3 regions of the Streptomyces sp. NPDC059785 genome follow, and region 2 is predicted to be linked to each of the others. Evidence: riboswitches for the same ligand, from Rfam matches in the RefSeq annotation. Region 2 holds a riboswitch; each other region holds the start of a gene.
The links. Region 2 has a riboswitch for cyclic di-AMP ahead of ACFV6E_RS28295 (peptidoglycan DD-metalloendopeptidase family protein). Riboswitches for the same ligand answer to the same signal wherever they lie in the genome.

Region 1 (5,713 bases), on a different contig from region 2:
CGTCCCCGCCGCCCGCACGTACGCCGAGCGCACCCGGCCCGCCGGGACGGACGATCTCTTCGTCGCCTGGGAGACGCTCACGCACGCGGGCAACCCCGCCGCCTGAGCCGCGTCCGCGGGCGGGTGGAACGGCGGCCGCGGACGGGTGAGGCGGCGGCAGGAGGGGGCGCGGTGGATACGCGTGTGCCCCGGCCCTGCGGATGACGTACACTGGTTTCACCGACGCGGGGTGGAGCAGCTCGGTAGCTCGCTGGGCTCATAACCCAGAGGTCGCAGGTTCAAATCCTGTCCCCGCTACTGAAGGCCGAGGGCCGGAACTCGAGAGATCGAGTTCCGGCCCTCGGTGCGTTCCACGACCTTGGCCCCGCGGCGCCCGTGTCATCCGGTCGGCCCACAGCGGTCGCCGCCCGTCCGCGCTCCGGGAAGCCTGGACGGGTGGGGCAGCGAGAAGGCGGGCAACGGCCGACGGAACCGACCGGCGGAACCGGAGACGGGGTTCCCGGAGGCGACCGGGGGCCTGCGGGCGGCGACGACGGGCCCCGCCCGCGGACCGGCGGCCGTGCGGGTCCTCTGCCGGACGACCGCGTGGCCTTCCGGCCGGATGAGCAGGCCGGGAGCCGGCTGTCCGAGCGGGCCGGGGGCCGGCTGCCCGGTGACCCCGTGCCCGACCCCGGTCTCGGGGACGGGCCGTCGCCCGGTCGCGCCGAGCCGTCCGGCAGCCGGCGGTACTCCTACGCGCGCGCCTTCGTGCGGATGCTGCCCGTGCTGCTGATCGCGGTCGGGGTGGTCTACGACTGCCTCACCCCGGCGGAGTTCACCGCGGCGCCCTTCTTCACCGCGGCCCCCCTCGTCGCGGCGCCGCTGTTCTCGCTGCGCTCCACGGTCGTCACCGGGATCATGTCGGTGATCGCCGTCGTCACCGTGCACATCGGGCTCGGCATCGTCATGGACGCCGACGCGGTCACCGAGGCGGCCACCGTCGCGACCGTCGCCGTCCTGGCCGTCCTCATCAACCTCCTGGTCCGGCGCAGCGACCAGCAGCTCGCCTCCGCCAAGGAGATCGCGGAGGCCGCCCAGCGCGCCGTGCTGCCCCGCCCGGACGACCGGATCGGCGGACTCGACATCGCGGCCCGGTACGAGGCCGCGCAGGCGGACGCGTTCATCGGCGGCGACCTGTACGCGGTGCAGGACACCCCGCACGGCGTACGGCTGCTCGTCGGGGACGTGCGGGGCAAGGGGATGGGCGCGGTGGCGGCCGTCGCCGTCGTCATCGGGGCCTTCCGGGAGGCGGCCCAGCAGGAGGCGTCGCTCGAGGCGGTGGCCCAGCGTCTGGAGCGGTCCCTGGCGCGCGAGGGCACCCGGCGCGAAGGGCTCGACGCCTTCGAGGGGTTCACCACGGCCGTGCTCGCCGAGATCCCGCACGGCGAGGGCGTCGTCCGCGTCGTCAACCGCGGCCACCCGCCGCCCCTGCTCCTCGACTCCGGCGGCGCCCTGCTGGTGCTGGCGGCGAGCGAGCCCGCCCTGCCGCTCGGGATGGGCGAGCTGGGGAGCTGGCCCGACCGCGCCGAGCAGACGCCGTTCCCGTGCGGGTCGACGCTGCTCTTCTACACTGACGGTCTGTCCGAGGCCCGCGACAAGCAGGGCGAGTTCTACGATCCGGCGGCGCGCCTGGCCGGCCGGGTCTTCCCCGGGCCCGACGCGCTCCTCGACACCCTCACCCGGGACGTGCGCCGGCACACCGGCGGCGGGACGACGGACGACCTGGCACTGCTCGCCGTACGCCGCCCGTGACCGCCGTACACCGCCCTGCCCTCGTACGCCGTGGCCGGTGACCGCCGTCCGGTTCCGTCACAGAGGTGCGGCCGTCACCAGCCGTGATCGAGCGACGCCCGAGAGGTAACAAGTGACGAACCATCAACTGAATGCGAGTTTACGAATCGTGGTCAACTCGCCCGGATTTCACCGCGGCTGACCCCTAAGTCCGTGGCGAAAACGTTAATGATCAGTCCGAACGGCTTGGAATACCCAGCCCGGGTCTATTAACGTTCGATAACGCAGCGCGGTCGTCCCAGCCGTCACAAGAGGCGGCTCCGTGCGCACGTGCCGAATCCCGCGAGGGAACCGGGGAACCACCAACTTGGGGTGAATCGGGCGTTTGCCACGGTGAATCAGGCCGTGATCAACGCGCGTAGGAGACCTTCCTGCTCCGAACCCGTCAGCTAACCCGGTAGGCGAGAAGGAAGGAAAGGAGCACGCCCACGTGGCGTCAAACCGGCCTGCCCAGTCCACCTCGTTCGCGCCGTCCGAGAAGCAGAGCGACACCTTCGGCTACGGCGCCGGGGAGGGCACCTGGGACGAGTGGAATCCCACCGCGGAATCCGTCCGTCCCGTCCGCGGCCGGCACCGCGTCGCCAAGCAGCGCGGCGGGGGACTCGCCCGCAGCTCCACCGTCCTCGGCGTGGGCGTCATCGCCGCCGTGGGTGCGGGCGGCATGGCCACCGCGGCGCCCGGCAAGACGCCGGTCTCCATCTCGATGCCCGACCTGGGCTCGGTCACCGACTCCGCCAAGTCCCTGATGTCGGACGGCGATTCCGACGCCGACCAGGGCTCCACGACACCGCTCAGCAACGTCGGCCTGACCAACGCGGACTCCGCGCAGGGCAGCACCGGCGCGGGCGAGGCGCTGCGCGCCCGCATCATGCAGCAGGCCGAGTCGCAGCAGGACCAGGTGGACAACGCCGCCACCCAGGCCGCCGCCGAGGCCGCCGCGCAGAAGGCCGTCAAGGCCGCGGCCAAGACCCAGGACGAGGCCGAGAAGAAGGAAGCCGCCGCCAAGAAGAAGGCGAAGGAGGAGGCCGAGAAGAAGGCCGAGGCCGAGCGTCTGGCGAAGCTGGCCAAGCAGTACACGCTGCCGACCTCCTCGTACACGATCACCTCCACCTTCGGGCAGGCCGGTTCCCTGTGGTCCTCCGGCTACCACACCGGGCTGGACTTCGCCGCGCCCACCGGCACCCTCATCAAGGCGATCCACTCCGGGACCATCACGGAGGCGGGCTGGGCCGGCTCCTACGGCTACCGCACGATCCTGACCCTGGACGACGGCACCGAGCTCTGGTTCTGCCACCAGTCCTCGATCAGCGTCAGCGTCGGCCAGAAGGTGAACACCGGCGACGTCATCGGCCGCGTGGGCGCCACCGGCAACGTGACCGGCGCGCACCTGCACCTGGAGGTCCACCCCGGCGGCGCCGCCACCGGCATCGACCCGATGGCGTGGTTGCAGAGCAAGGGCCTCAACCCGTAAGAGGGCCGAACGTCCGGAGTACAGGGCCGAACGTCCGGAATACGTGGTTCAGCGTCGTACGTTGACCACAGGCATGACTTCTCTTCGCAAGCTGGGCTCGTCCGACCTCAAGGTCTTCCCGCTCTCCCTCGGCGGCAACGTCTTCGGCTGGACCGCCGACGAAACGCAGTCGTTCGCCGTCCTCGACGCCTACACGGCCGCGGGCGGCAACTTCGTGGACACCGCCGACACCTACTCCTCGTGGGTGCCGGGCAACGGCGGCGGTGTCTCCGAGACGGTCATCGGCAAGTGGCTGGCCGCGCGCGGCAACCGCTCCGACGTCGTCCTGGCCACCAAGGTCGGCGCGCACCCCGACTACAAGGGCCTGGCCCCCGCCAACATCAGGGCAGCGGCCGATGCCTCGCTGCGCCGCCTGGGCACGGACTACATCGACCTCTACTACACCCACTACGACGACCCGGCGGTCCCCGTCGAGGACATCATCGGCACGCTCGACGAGCTGGTCAGGGCCGGCAAGGTACGGCAGATCGCGGCGTCCAACATCTCGCCCGAGCGGCTGCGCGAGTCCCTGGAGTTCTCCGACCGCGAGGGCCTGGCCCGCTACGTCGCCCTCCAGCCGCACTACAACCTCGTCTCGCGCGACACCTACGAGGGCCCGCTCCAGGAGGTCGCCTCCCGCTCGGGGCTCGCCGCCGTCCCGTACTACGCGCTGGCCGCCGGCTTCCTGACCGGCAAGTACCGCCCCGGCACCGACGTCGACTCGGCGCGGGCCGCGGGCGCGGGCAAGCACCTGGAGACCGAGCGGGGCACCCGCGTCCTCGCGGCGCTCGACGAGATCGCCGGGGCGCGCGGGGCGGCCCACGCGACCGTCGCCCTGGCCTGGCTCGCCGCCCGCCCGACGGTGGCCGCGCCCATCGCCTCGGCCCGCACGGTCGAGCAGCTCCCCGCCCTGCTCGCGGTGGCGGACCTGGAACTCACCGACGCGGAGCTGGCGAAGCTGACGGAGGCGTCGGCCTGAGCCCCTTGGGGCGCCCCTGAGCAGCGGTACGGGAACCCCCGTACCGCCCGGCCGTCACGAGCGGTACGGGTTGTACGCGGGCCCGGGGCCGTACGCCGGAGGGGGCGCCGCCGGGCCGGGGTGCGGGCGTCCGTACCCCGGCGTTCCGTACCCCGGGCTTCCGTAATTCGGCGTTCCGTAGACCGGCATGTACACGGGCCACGGCGGCGGGGCGGGCGCGGGAGCCGCCGACCGGGCCGCGTAGGCGAGCGCGGGCCGGGCGACCTCCTGGCGCCGCCACAGCTCGTGCAGCAGCTCCCGCTCCCGTACGGCGAAGTCGGCGCCCGCGCGGCCGAGGCGGCCCCGGTGCCTGAGGAACGCCAGTGACGTCGCGTACGCCTCGTACTGGGCGACGGAGCGGGCGGCGGCCCGGCCAAAGTGGTGCGCCGCGTAGTCGCGGGCCATCCGCCGCGCCCGCATCGAGCCGAGTACGAACGGCTCGGGCGCGGCCAGCCAGCCGGCCGCGGCGTACGCGGGCAGCTCCGCGCGCACCGTGCGCAGCTCCCGCTGCCGGGTCCAGATGACGAGCCAGGTGAGCAGCCCGAACGCGGGCACCATGAACGCGGCGTAGACGGCGAAGAACCCGTACTCGCCGAAGGACGACGAGCCGTTCCACACGGCGTGCATGCCCATCGCCAGGAGCAGTCCGGACAGCGGCAGGAACACCCGCCGCAGATGCTGGCGCTCCGCCGACAGGGCCGCGACGCCGAAGCCGATGCCGGTCAGGACGGTGAAGAGCGGGTGCGCGAAGGGCGACATCACCACCCGCACGAAGAACGTCGCGGCGGTCACCGAGGCGAGTCCGCTCTCCCCGCTGAGCTGGTCGGTGCCGAAGGCGGTGCCGAGGTAGAGGATGTTCTCGGTGAAGGCGAAGCCGGTGGCGGTCACCCCGGCTATCACGACGCCGTCGACGATCCCGGTGAAGTCCCGTCTGCGGAACAGGAAGACCAGCAGGACCGCCGCGGCCTTGGCGGACTCCTCCACGACGGGCGCTATCACCGTCGCGCCGAGGGTGTCCGCGCTGGACGGATCGGCGGTGGCGGTGGCTATCCAGCGGGTCGCGAAGCTGTTGGCGACGATCGCTATCAGCGCCGCCGCGCAGGCGCCCCAGGCGAACGCGAACAGCAGGTTCCGCCAGGGGCCCGGCTCCACCCGGTCCAGCCAGCGGAACGCGGCTGTCAGCAGCGGCACGGGCAGCACGGCGAGGCCGAGCCCCACCAGGAAGCCCTGGGTGCCGGTCTGCTGCCGCACCAGGGCCAGGATGACGAGCCCGGAGAGCGCGAGCAGGGTGATCAGCGCGCCGTAGCGCACCCATGCGCGCTGCCACCAGTGCGCATGCCGGCGCGCACCGTCGG
Region 2 (5,713 bases):
CTCTTCGCGGCCTTCATCTACCTGCTGTTCACCCTGGGCGCCCAGCACCAGTGACCGGCGCGCCCGGGCCGCGGAGGCCTAGGGCGTGTTGCGAAAGTCCCGCCTGCCGCGCGACGCCATGCACGCCCTCTCGCCGCACCGGGCGAAAGCCCAAGTACGTCCAGTACGAGGGCTTCCGCCCGGCACGCCGAGAGCACGCACCTGACGCCGCGCAGCCCGCCCTTCGGGCGAACGACGGGACTTTCGCAACACGCCCTAGTCGAGGAGCCGCTCGCGCAGCCGCTGCCGCGTCTCGGGGGTGACGCCCAGCCCCTGCTCCAGATAGGGGTCGACCCCGCCCCAGGTCTCCTCGATCGTCTCGAACGCCGCCGTCAGATACTCCGCGCGCGCGTCGAAGAGGGGGCTGAGCAGCTCCATGACCTCCGGGGCGTAGGCGCCCGCCGAGCCGCTGCGACGGACCTTGTAGCGGCGGTGCTTGGCGTTCGACTCCAGATAGTCGGCGACTATCGCCTCGCGCTCGACGCCGAGGGCGAGCAGCGTGATCGCGACGGACAGGCCCGCGCGGTCCTTGCCCGCCGCGCAGTGCATCAGCGCGGGCACGCTGTCCTCGGCCAGCGCGTGCAGCACCCGGGAGTGCTCGGCGGTGCGCTGCTCGATCATCGCGCGATACGACGTGATCATGCGGTGCGCCGCCTTGCCGTCCGCCAGCAGCGAGCGCAGCTCGTCCAGCCGGCCGTCGCGGACCGTCTTCCAGAACTCCGCGCCGTCCGCCGGGTCGCTCAGCGGCAGATTCACGTTCCGCACGCCCGGCAGCTCGACGTCCGGGCCCTCCAGCTTCTGGTCCGCGGCATTGCGGAAGTCGAAGATCGTGTGCAGGCCGAGCGAGGCGAGGAACACGGCGTCCTCACCGGTCGCGTGCGCCAGGTGGCCGCTGCGGAAGAGCCGTCCGTGCGCCACCCGCCGGCCGTCGGTGGTGGGCAGTCCGCCCACGTCCCGGAAGTTCCGCACTCCGGTCAGCTCGGGCTCGGTCGACGGGACCTGCTGCGTCACGGGGGCTCCTCCCAGTCGTCCGCCGGCGCTGCTCGGCGTGCCCGCCGACGGGATGCGCCTTCGACGATACGACATGGGTACCTGCGGCAATGAGTTGTCCACAGGCGTTCGTCCACAGGCGTTGATCAATGGCCCGGCAGCTCGGATGATGTTGCTCGCAGATCGCATTCGAGATCGCACTCGACCACGTCCGTGGGGGCCTGATGACGGAGACGGAAGCCGAGCCGGTGACGGAGACGGAAGCCGAGCCGGTGACGGAGACCGGCGCGGACGGGCGGACCTGGCTTCTCTCGGGCCCCGCCAGCAGCTACGCCCTGCGGCTCACCGACCGCGACGAGCTGCTGCATCTGCACTGGGGCCCGCGGATCGCGCTCGCCGACGCCGAGGCGCTCGCCACCCGGCCCGCGCCGGGGTACTGGCCCTTCGAGTCCCCGCTCGACGGCCACGAGGAGTATCCGGTCGAGGGCGGCCCCCGCTTCGTCCGCCCCGCGCTGTCCGTGCGCACGCGGGAGCGGCGCGGCACCGAATGGCGCTTCGAGGGGTCCGAGACCGGCGCGGACGGACTGCGGCTGCGCTTCTCCGACACCGGACTCGCCATTACGCTGCACTACCGGATGCGCGGCGACGTCGTCGAGCGCTGGGTGACGCTCGCCAACGAGGGACCCGATCTGGAGGTGCTGCGCGCCGACTCCGCGACCTGGACGCTGCCCGAGCGCGAGGGCTGGCGGCTGTCGCAGCTGCACGGCCGGTGGGCCGCCGAATCCCGGCTGGTCCGCTCGGACCTGACGTACGGGGAGAAGGTGCTCGGCAGCCGCCGCGGGCACACCGGGCACCAGCACCTGCCGTGGGTGGCGCTCGACCACGAGGCCACCGAGGAGAGCGGCGAGGTCTACGGCTGCGCGCTCGCCTGGTCGGGCACCTGGCGGATCTGCGTGGCGCAACTGCCGGACGCGCGCGTGCAGATCACCGGAGGCGCCGGGTACGACGACTCGGGACTGCTGCGGCTCGCACCGGGCGAGTCGTACGCCACACCCGTCTTCGCCGGGCTGTACAGCGACGGCGGCTTCGGCGGCGCCAGCCGCTCCTGGCACGCGTACCAGCGCACGCACGTCGTGCCGGACGCCGATCACGACCGGCCCGTGCTCTACAACTCCTGGGAGGCCACCGGCTTCGGCATCTCCGAGGAGCAGCAGCGGGCCCTCGCGGACCGGGCCGCGGACCTGGGCGTCGAGCTGTTCGTGGTCGACGACGGCTGGTTCGGGGCGCGCACCAGCGACCGGGCCGGGCTGGGGGACTGGACGCCCAACCCCGACCGCTTCCCCGACGGACTGGCACCGCTGGCCCGGCACGTGCACGGGCTGGGCATGCGGTTCGGTATCTGGGTCGAGCCGGAGATGGTCAATCCGGACAGCGACCTCTACCGCGCGCACCCCGACTGGGTGCAGTTCCAGCCGGGCCGCAGCAGAACGGAGTACCGCAACCAGCTCGTGCTGAACCTGGCCCGCGACGACGTCCGGCAGTACGTGTGGAAGCGGCTCGACGCCCTGCTCACCGGCGCGCCGATCGACTATGTGAAGTGGGACTTCAACCGCTGCTTCACGGACGCCGGGTGGCCCGGCGAGGAGTATCCGCAGCGGCTGTGGACCGACCATGTGCACGCTGTGTACGAGCTGCTGGACCGGCTGCGGGCGGCGCACCCGTCGGTCGCCTTCGAATCGTGCTCGGGCGGCGGCGGCCGGATCGACCTCGGCATCATGGCCCGCACGGACCAGGTGTGGACCTCGGACAACACCGACCCGCTGGACCGCCTCGCCATCCAGCACGGCTTCAGCCAGATACATCCGGCCCGGGTGATGGCGGCCTGGGTCACCGACAGCCCGAACACGCAGCTCAACGGGCGGGTCAGCGCCCTGCGGTTCCGCTTCGTCAGCGCCATGGCCGGGGTGCTCGGCCTCGGCGGCGACCTGAGCGAGTGGAGCGAGGGGGAGCTGGCCGAGGCCCGGGACTGGGTGAGCCTCTACAAACGGATCAGACCCGTCGTGCAGCACGGCGACCTGTACCGGCTGCGACCCCCGGAGGGCGGAGCGGCGGGTCCGGGCGGCGCGGGCCGGACGGGCCGGCCGGACGGGCTGAGCGCCGTCCAGTACGTGCTCGGCGCGGAGACCGTCGTTCTGGCCTGGCTCCCCGCCCAGCACTACGGCGAGCCGACCCCGCCGGTCCGGCTGCGCGGCCTCGATCCGTCCGCGGCCTACGAGTGCCGGAGGACGGGCGAGGTGCACCGGGGCGCGGTGCTGCTCCACCACGGACTGCGGACGGGCCTGCGCGGCGACCTCGACGCGACGGTGATCCACCTCCGCCGCCTCTGACGCCGGTGGTGACCGCACACCGCTGGTCACCGATGGAGATCGCTGTGCAGATGGCGATTGCCATGCCGACCGTGATCACCGTCTCCGGCTGTGCCCGTTTCGCAGACATTGGGACCAACTGGCCCCGGAATGGGGAGTGCTGGCGTCTACGCGCGTGAGCAGCGTCATATCCGTGACGGTGCGTCGCGGGTGCGCCGCGCCAACCGCCTTGACGCCGTGGCCGGTTGAGGAGGGGAAAGATCACCTCTTCACGCACAGTAACCGGCAAATCGGACATCGATCAAGAAAGAGGTACGCACGGGGACCCGGGCCCGCTTGTCGACGCGCTTCGCTCTCGCTTACGTTCGCCTCCACTCCGGACGGACGCCCAATCCTGCCGCCGCCCGGAATCCAGTTCACTCACCCGTACCCGGCAGGAGCGGGGGACCCGCAGGTACCACGCCTGTTCCGGTCTCCGGAACGGGCTAGGGGTAAAGCCGCGCTTCAGTGCGGCCGGGCATCTCCAGCCCGCACCCGACAGCTCACCTCGCAGGCGCCGGAGAGGAAAACGCCATGCCCGCGAAGGGTAAGCACCGCCGTCCGAAGACCCAGCGCTTCTCCCGCTCGATCGCCCTTGCGGGCACCGGCGGAGCCGCGCTCGCGCTGCCGCTGATGGGGGCCGCCGGCGCCCACGCCGCCACCCCGGCCGCCGCGGCAGCCAAGGCCCCGCAGCAGACGGCCACCGTCGCCGCCGCGAAGACCGCGACGAAGACCGCGACGACGACCTACGCCGTGAAGTCAGGCGACTCTCTCGCCAGGATCGCCGCCGAGCAGAAGGTCGGCGGCGGCTGGAAGAAGATCTACTCGGACAACCGCAAGGCCGTCGGCGACGACCCCGCGCTGATCCACCCGGGCCTGAAGCTCACGCTCGGCAAGAAGGCCGCGTCCGCCACCGCCGACTCGTCCGCCACCGCCGACTCGTCCGGCAAGACCACGCAGACGACCCGGACGACGCAGACGGACACGGCCGCCTCGGCGAAGGCGGAGACCGCGGACTCCGGCTACACCCTGCCGGTCGAGGGCGCCACCATCGGCACCGCCTACAGGACCGCGGGCAGCATGTGGTCCAGCGGCTACCACACCGGTGTCGACTTCGTCGTGCCCACCGGCACCACCGTGAAGTCCATAGCCGCCGGCACCGTCGTCTCGGCCGGCTGGGGCGGCGCGTACGGGAACCAGGTCGTCATCCAGCACGCCGACGGCCAGTACTCGCAGTACGCCCACATGTCGCAGCTCTCCGTCTCGGCCGGCCAGACCGTGAGCGAGGGCCAGCAGATCGGCCTGTCGGGCGCGACCGGCAATGTGACCGGTCCGCACGTGCACTTCGAGATCCGCACCACCCCGGACTACGGCTCGGACGTGGACCCCGTCGCGTACCTGCGCGCCCACGGCGTCTCGGTCGGCTGACGCCGGGCCGTCACCCGGCACCACCCGCCACGGAGGCCGGACCCCGCAGACCGGGGTCCGGCCTCCGGCGTGTGCCGGCCGCGCCGACGGCATTGAGGCTCGACAACGGTCCCCGGGGCGCCCTTATTCCGGGATTGACCAACACTTGACGAGTGGCTTATCTCACCGACCGTCAAGCCTTCCCTACGGTCGCGTAGCTCACATCGAAAGGTGAAAGATGGGCCGATGTGGCAGACGATTCGAAGAGTGAGAAGAGTGACGAGAGAGCAGTGATCGGGTCGTTCGTGGCGGTGGGGGACAGCTTCACCGAAGGCGTCGGCGACCCCGGTCCGGACGGGGCCTTCGTCGGCTGGGCCGACCGGTTCGCGGTGCTGCTGGCGGACCGGCGACCGGAGGGCCACTTCGACTACACCAACCTCGCCGTACGCGGGAAACTCCTCGACCAGGTCATCGAGGGCCAGATTCCCCGGGCCAAGGAGCTCGCGCCGGACCTGGTCTCCTTCTGCGCGGGCGGCAACGACATCATCCGGCCCGGCACCGACCCCGACGAGGTCGCCGAGCGCTTCGAGCGCGCCGTCGCGGACCTCACCTCGGCCGTCGGCACGGTATTGGTGACCACCGGCTTCGACACCCGCGGCGTACCCGTCCTGAAGCATCTGCGCGGCAAGATCGCCACGTACAACGGGCATGTCCGGGCCATCGCGGACCGCTACGGCTGCCCGGTGCTCGACCTGTGGTCGCTCAGGACCATCCAGGACCGGCGCGCCTGGGACGGCGACCGCCTGCACCTGTCGCCCGAGGGGCACACCCGGGTGGCGCTGCGGGCCGGCCAGCTCCTCGGCCTCGAGGTC
Region 3 (5,713 bases), on a different contig from region 2:
CTCCGTCATCAGGGACGTGGCGTCGGCCATCCGGCATTCGGTGTACCGCATGGCGGCCGGCGGGTCGTCGTTGCCCAGCGAGCCGAAGTTGCCGTGGCCGTCGACCAGGGGCAGGCGCATGGAGAAGGGCTGGGCGAGGCGCACCATGGCGTCGTAGATCGACGCGTCGCCGTGCGGGTGCAGCTTGCCCATGACCTCGCCGACGACGCGGGCGCACTTCACGTAGCCGCGGTCGGGGCGCAGGCCCATCTCGTTCATCTGGTAGACGATGCGGCGGTGCACGGGCTTGAGGCCGTCGCGGGCGTCCGGCAGGGCTCGGGAGTAGATGACCGAGTAGGCGTACTCGAGGAAGGAGCCCTGCATCTCGTCGACGACGTCGATGTCGAGGATCCGCTCCTCGAAGGCAGCGTCGTCGTCGGGTCGCGGGGTTTTCGTGCTGCGGCGGGCCATCGCTGCTGCGGCTCCTTCACCAACATGAACGGGATCTGACGCGCACCATTGTGGACCGCCGTACTGACAACGCGGACCACGACCCGTCCGTTCCCACCCCGGACCGGCTCCCGGAACCCGTCCGTTCCCACCCCGGACCGCCTCCCGGAACCCGTCCCTCCACGTCCGGCGGCCACGCCCCCGGACCAACCCGTCCCCGCCCCCGACCGAGCCCCCGGCACCCGCCTCCGGAACGCCCCGGAGGCACCTGCGCGCGCGTAGGCGCGTCCCGCCGCGGTCGTACGTGAGTCCTGTTCGCGGGGCACCCGGGTCTCGCTCACGGCGTAGCTGGTGCGGGAACTTCGCCAGCCGTCCGCGCGCTTGCATACAGTGGCAGGACCGACAGGGATTCGGCAGTTTCCCGCGATCGAAGGGACGTACATGCCCATGGGTCACACGGCCACAGCTGAGGCAGGCTCCGGCGGCCTGACAGCGACCGAGCACCGCCTGGCCAACGGCCTGCGCGTGGTGCTCTCCGAGGACCACCTGACCCCGGTCGCGGCGGTGTGCCTCTGGTACGACGTCGGCTCCCGCCACGAGGTGGCGGGCCGCACCGGCCTCGCCCACCTCTTCGAACACCTGATGTTCCAGGGCTCTCACCAGGTGCACGGCAACGGCCACTTCGAGAAGGTCCAGGGCGCGGGCGGCTCGCTCAACGGCACCACCAGCTTCGAGCGCACCAACTACTTCGAGACCATGCCCGCCCACCAGCTCGAGCTCGCCCTCTGGCTGGAGGCCGACCGCATGGGCTCGCTGCTCGCCGCGCTCGACGACGAGTCGATGGAGAACCAGCGCGACGTCGTCAAGAACGAGCGCCGCCAGCGCTACGACAACGTGCCCTACGGGACCGCCTTCGAGAAGCTGACGGCGCTCGCGTACCCGGAGGGCCACCCGTACCACCACACCCCGATCGGGTCGATGGCGGACCTGGACGCGGCCACCCTGGAGGACGCCCGCGCGTTCTTCCGCACGTACTACGCGCCCAACAACGCCGTCCTGTCGGTGGTCGGTGACATCGACCCGCGGCAGACGCTCGCCTGGATCGAGAAGTACTTCGGCTCCATCCCGGGGCACGACGGCAAGCCCGCCCCGCGTGACGGCTCCCTGCCGGACGTCATCGGCCAGGAGCTGCGCGAGGTCGTCGAGGAGGAGGTCCCGGCCCGCGCGCTGATGGCCGCCTACCGGCTCCCGGAGGACGGCACGCGCGCGTCGGACGCCGCCGACCTGGCGCTCACCGTCCTCGGCGGCGGCGAGTCCTCCCGGCTGTACAACCGGCTGGTCCGCCGCGACCGCACCGCCGTCGCGGCCGGGTTCGGGCTGCTGCGGCTGGCCGGGGCGCCGTCCCTGGGCTGGCTGGACGTGAAGACCTCCGGCGACGTCGAGGTGCCGGTCATCGAGGCCGCCGTCGACGAGGAGCTCGCCCGGTTCGCCGCGGAGGGCCCGACGGCGGAGGAGATGGAGCGCGCCCAGGCCCAGTTGGAGCGCGAGTGGCTGGACCGCCTCGGCACGGTCGCGGGGCGCGCCGACGAACTGTGCCGGTACGCCGTCCTGTTCGGTGACCCGCAGCTCGCGCTGACGGCCGTACAGCGCGTCCTCGAAGTGACGCCCGAAGAGGTGCGCGCGGTCGCCGAGGCCCGGCTGCGCCCCGACAACCGCGCGGTGCTCGTCTACGAGCCGGTCGCCGCGGAAGAGGCCGAGGCGGCAGCTGCCGAGGCCACCGACGAGGACGAGGAGTCGGCCAAGTGACCGAGCTCGCGAGCATGGACTTCCACCCAGAGCCCCAGGCCGGCGAGGCCAGGCCGTGGGCGTTCCCGGCCCCGGGCCGTGGTGCCCTGGACAACGGCCTGACGGTGCTGCGCTGCCACCGCCCGGGCCAGCAGGTCGTGGCCGTCGAGGTGCTTCTCGACGCGCCCCTGGACGCCGAGCCCGTCGGTCTCGACGGCGTGGCCACGATCATGGCGCGGGCCTTCTCCGAGGGCACCGACAAGCACTCCGCCGAGGAGTTCGCGGCCGAGCTGGAGCGCTGCGGCGCCACGCTCGACTCGCACGCCGACCACCCGGGTGTGCGGCTCTCCCTCGAAGTGCCGGTCTCCCGGCTGCCCAAGGCCCTCGGTCTGCTCGCCGACGCCCTCAGGGCCCCGGCGTTCGAGGACGGCGAGGTCGAGAGGCTGGTGACCAACCGCCTCGACGAAATCCCGCACGAGACCGCCAACCCGGCCCGCCGCGCCGCCAAGGAGCTCTCCCGGGAGCTGTTCCCGGCCGGCTCGCGCATGTCGCGCCCCCGCCAGGGCACCGAGGAGACCGTCAAGAACATCGACTCGGCGGCCGTGCGCGCCTTCTACGAGAAGCACGTACGCCCGGCCACGGCCACCGCCGTGGTCGTCGGCGACCTCACCGGGGTCGACCTGGACGCGCTCCTCGCCGACACCCTGGGGAGCTGGACCGGCTCGTCCGCCCAGCCGCGCCCGGTGCCGCCGGTGACCGCCGACGACCGGGGCCGCGTGATCATCGTCGACCGTCCGGGCGCCGTGCAGACGCAGCTCCTCATCGGCCGCGTCGGGGCCGACCGGCACGACCGGGTGTGGCCCGCGCAGGTGCTCGGCACCTACTGCCTCGGCGGCACCCTCACCTCGCGGCTCGACCGCGTCCTGCGCGAGGAGAAGGGATACACCTACGGGGTGCGGGCGTTCGGCCAGGTGCTGCGCTCGGCCCCGGACGGCTCGGGCGCCGCGATGCTCGCCATCAGCGGCTCCGTGGACACGCCCAACACCGGTCCCGCCCTCGACGACCTGTGGAAGGTGCTGCGCACCCTGGCGGCCGAGGGCCTGACCGACGCGGAGCGGGACGTCGCCGTGCAGAACCTGGTGGGTGTCGCGCCCCTGAAGTTCGAGACGGCGGCGGCCGTGGCGAGCACGCTCGCGGACCAGGTCGAGCAGCACCTGCCGGACGACTACCAGTCGGCGCTGTACCGGGAGCTGGCCGCGGCGGGCACCGTGGAGGCCACCGCGGCCGTCGTGAACGCCTTCCCGGTCGACCGCCTGGTGACCGTCCTGGTGGGCGACGCCGTGCAGATCGCGGAGCCCGTCAGGGCGCTCGGCATCGGCGAAGTGAGCGTCGTGACGGCAGAGTAGGAGCCGCCGGGAAGACGCCGTCCCCCGGGGGCCCTGGTGACCGATCGGTCACCAGGGCCCCGTTCTGCCCGGAATGGGGCCCGGGCCGGGCCCTCGCTTTGTCCGTATTGGCAGGGGAGTTGCCTTTCCGCCCTGTGGCGTGCGCTACAAAAACGCTGATCCGTTTGTTGATCGAAAGGCGCCTCGCTTAGCGTCAGTCCGGCTGTTCGTCGGGCAGTGCGCCGCACCCGCGGCACCGGACAGTCATCGCCGAGTCCCCGTACGGCGCGAGCCAGGGGAGCCGGGGACCCGCATCACGTCCCTGGGGTGAATCGGGCACCCTCCCCACAGGGGGCCCGTAGGAGACCTTCCTGCTCCGAACCCGTCAGCTAACCCGGTAGGCGAGAGGGAAGGAAAGGACCAGCCCCTACATGGCGCTCACCCGTGTCACCGGGAAGCATCGTCGTCCGAGCCGGATCAACCGCACGACCAAGAGTGCGGCGGGCGTCGCGGCGCTCACCACCACCGGTGTCATCGGAACCCTGGCCGCCCCCGCGTTCGCCGCGAGCGAGTCGGTCCAGCAGACCGGGCTGACGAAGGCCGTCACCATCGGCGACTCGGTCGCCGAGGAGGTCGGCGCGCAGGCCACCGCCCAGCAGTACGCCGCCGAGCAGGCCGCCGCCGTGGAGAAGGCCGAGCAGACCGCGAGGAAGCGGGCCGAGGCGGAGGCGGAGCGCAAGCTCGAGGCCGAGGCCAGGGCCGCCCGCGCCGCCGAGCGCAAGCGCCTGAACACCTTCGTGCTGCCGATCACCGGATCGTACGTCTCCACCGCCTACCAGAGCAGCAGCAGCCTCTGGTCCTCCGGCACCCACACCGGCGTCGACTTCCACGCCGCCTCCGGCACCGCCGTGCACGCCGTCGGCGCGGGCACCGTCGTCACGACCGGCTGGGGCGGCGCGTACGGGAACCAGGTCGTCCTGAAGATGCACGACGGCACGTACACGATGTACGGGCACCTGTCGTCCATCGGCGTCTCCGTCGGGCAGACCGTCACCGCCGGCCAGCAGATAGCCCTCTCCGGGGCCACCGGCAACGTCACCGGACCCCACCTCCACTTCGAGGCCCGGACGACCGCCGAGTACGGCTCCGACGTGGACCCCGTCGCCTACCTCCGCTCGCACGGCGTGTCCCTCTGACGCACGGCCGCACGCGCGGGTGCCCCGCACCCGCCCACGCGCGCGTGGACGACATCGCAGGACCCCGGCCCCCTGGGCCGGGGTCCTCGTCGTTTCCGGCCGCCGAATGTCCAAAAAATATCCATGGATTCAAGCCCGCCATCGGAAATACCGCGACGTTGCAATAGAGTCGCCGAACAAGCGTCAATCGACCGCGTTTCGCGGGGATTAAGGCGGAGGTCCGCTCATGCGCATTCCGGCGCACTCGGTATGCACGGCGATCCGTGATGACATCGTCGCGGGTGTCTACGAGCGCGGCAGCCGCCTGACCGAGGAACTGCTGGCGCGCCGCTACGGCGTCTCCCGGGTGCCCGTGCGCGAGGCGCTGCGCACCCTGGAGGCCGAGGGCTTCGTCGTGACCCGCAGGCACGCCGGCGCGTGCGTGGCCGAACCCACCGAGCAGGAGGGCACCGACCTGCTGGAGATGCGCATCCTGCTGGAGCCGCTGGCCGCCGCCCGGGCCGCCCAGCGCCGCACCGAGGCGCACCTCAAGGTGTTGCGCGGCCTGGTCAGGCTGGGGCAGGAGCGGGCCAGGCGGGGCCACAGCGAGGATCTGCGCTCCCTGGGCAACTGGTTCCACGAGACGCTCGCCCAGGCGTCCGGGAGCCCCGCCCTGACCGCGACGCTCGCCCAGCTGCGGCGCAAGATCGCCTGGATGTACGCGGTGGAGACGCCCGCCGACCCGGCGGAGTCCTGGACGGAGCACGGCGGCATCGTGGACGCCGTGGCGCGCGGGGACAGCGAGCGGGCGCGGGCGGCGACCGCGCTGCACACGGAGCGCGCGAGCGCCGCGCACCGGCTCCGCTTCACCGGCAGGGGCGACGCCGCGGACCGCCAGGACCGTGTGAGGACTTCGCAACCTGGCGTAAACATGACGGG

Region 1: linked by a shared signal. The riboswitch ahead of ACFV6E_RS20560 (M23 family metallopeptidase) and the one ahead of ACFV6E_RS28295 (peptidoglycan DD-metalloendopeptidase family protein) in region 2 are both predicted to bind cyclic di-AMP.
Region 3: linked by a shared signal. The riboswitch ahead of ACFV6E_RS32295 (M23 family metallopeptidase) and the one ahead of ACFV6E_RS28295 (peptidoglycan DD-metalloendopeptidase family protein) in region 2 are both predicted to bind cyclic di-AMP.

The regions. Positions count from the first base shown of each region.
Region 1 covers NZ_JBHWHV010000026.1:20,708-26,420, reverse strand. Annotated here, with positions in the region: gene ACFV6E_RS20575 (alginate lyase family protein) at 1-106, shown strand, start outside; tRNA gene ACFV6E_RS20570 (tRNA-Met) at 224-297, shown strand; gene ACFV6E_RS20565 (PP2C family protein-serine/threonine phosphatase) at 586-1,791, shown strand; cyclic di-AMP (ydaO/yuaA leader) riboswitch at 2,092-2,249, shown strand; gene ACFV6E_RS20560 (M23 family metallopeptidase) at 2,261-3,301, shown strand; gene ACFV6E_RS20555 (aldo/keto reductase) at 3,375-4,319, shown strand; gene ACFV6E_RS20550 (PrsW family intramembrane metalloprotease) at 4,374-5,713, opposite strand, start outside.
Region 2 covers NZ_JBHWHV010000042.1:70,050-75,762, forward strand. Annotated here, with positions in the region: gene ACFV6E_RS28280 (DUF6126 family protein) at 1-54, shown strand, start outside; gene ACFV6E_RS28285 (tyrosine-protein phosphatase) at 256-1,050, opposite strand; gene ACFV6E_RS28290 (alpha-galactosidase) at 1,254-3,416, shown strand; cyclic di-AMP (ydaO/yuaA leader) riboswitch at 3,807-3,964, shown strand; gene ACFV6E_RS28295 (peptidoglycan DD-metalloendopeptidase family protein) at 3,969-4,862, shown strand; gene ACFV6E_RS28300 (SGNH/GDSL hydrolase family protein) at 5,132-5,713, shown strand, end outside.
Region 3 covers NZ_JBHWHV010000054.1:2,447-8,159, reverse strand. Annotated here, with positions in the region: gene ACFV6E_RS32310 (DNA topoisomerase (ATP-hydrolyzing) subunit A) at 1-450, opposite strand, end outside; gene ACFV6E_RS32305 (M16 family metallopeptidase) at 871-2,235, shown strand; gene ACFV6E_RS32300 (M16 family metallopeptidase) at 2,232-3,620, shown strand; cyclic di-AMP (ydaO/yuaA leader) riboswitch at 3,858-4,018, shown strand; gene ACFV6E_RS32295 (M23 family metallopeptidase) at 4,031-4,795, shown strand; gene ACFV6E_RS32290 (GntR family transcriptional regulator) at 5,022-5,713, shown strand, end outside.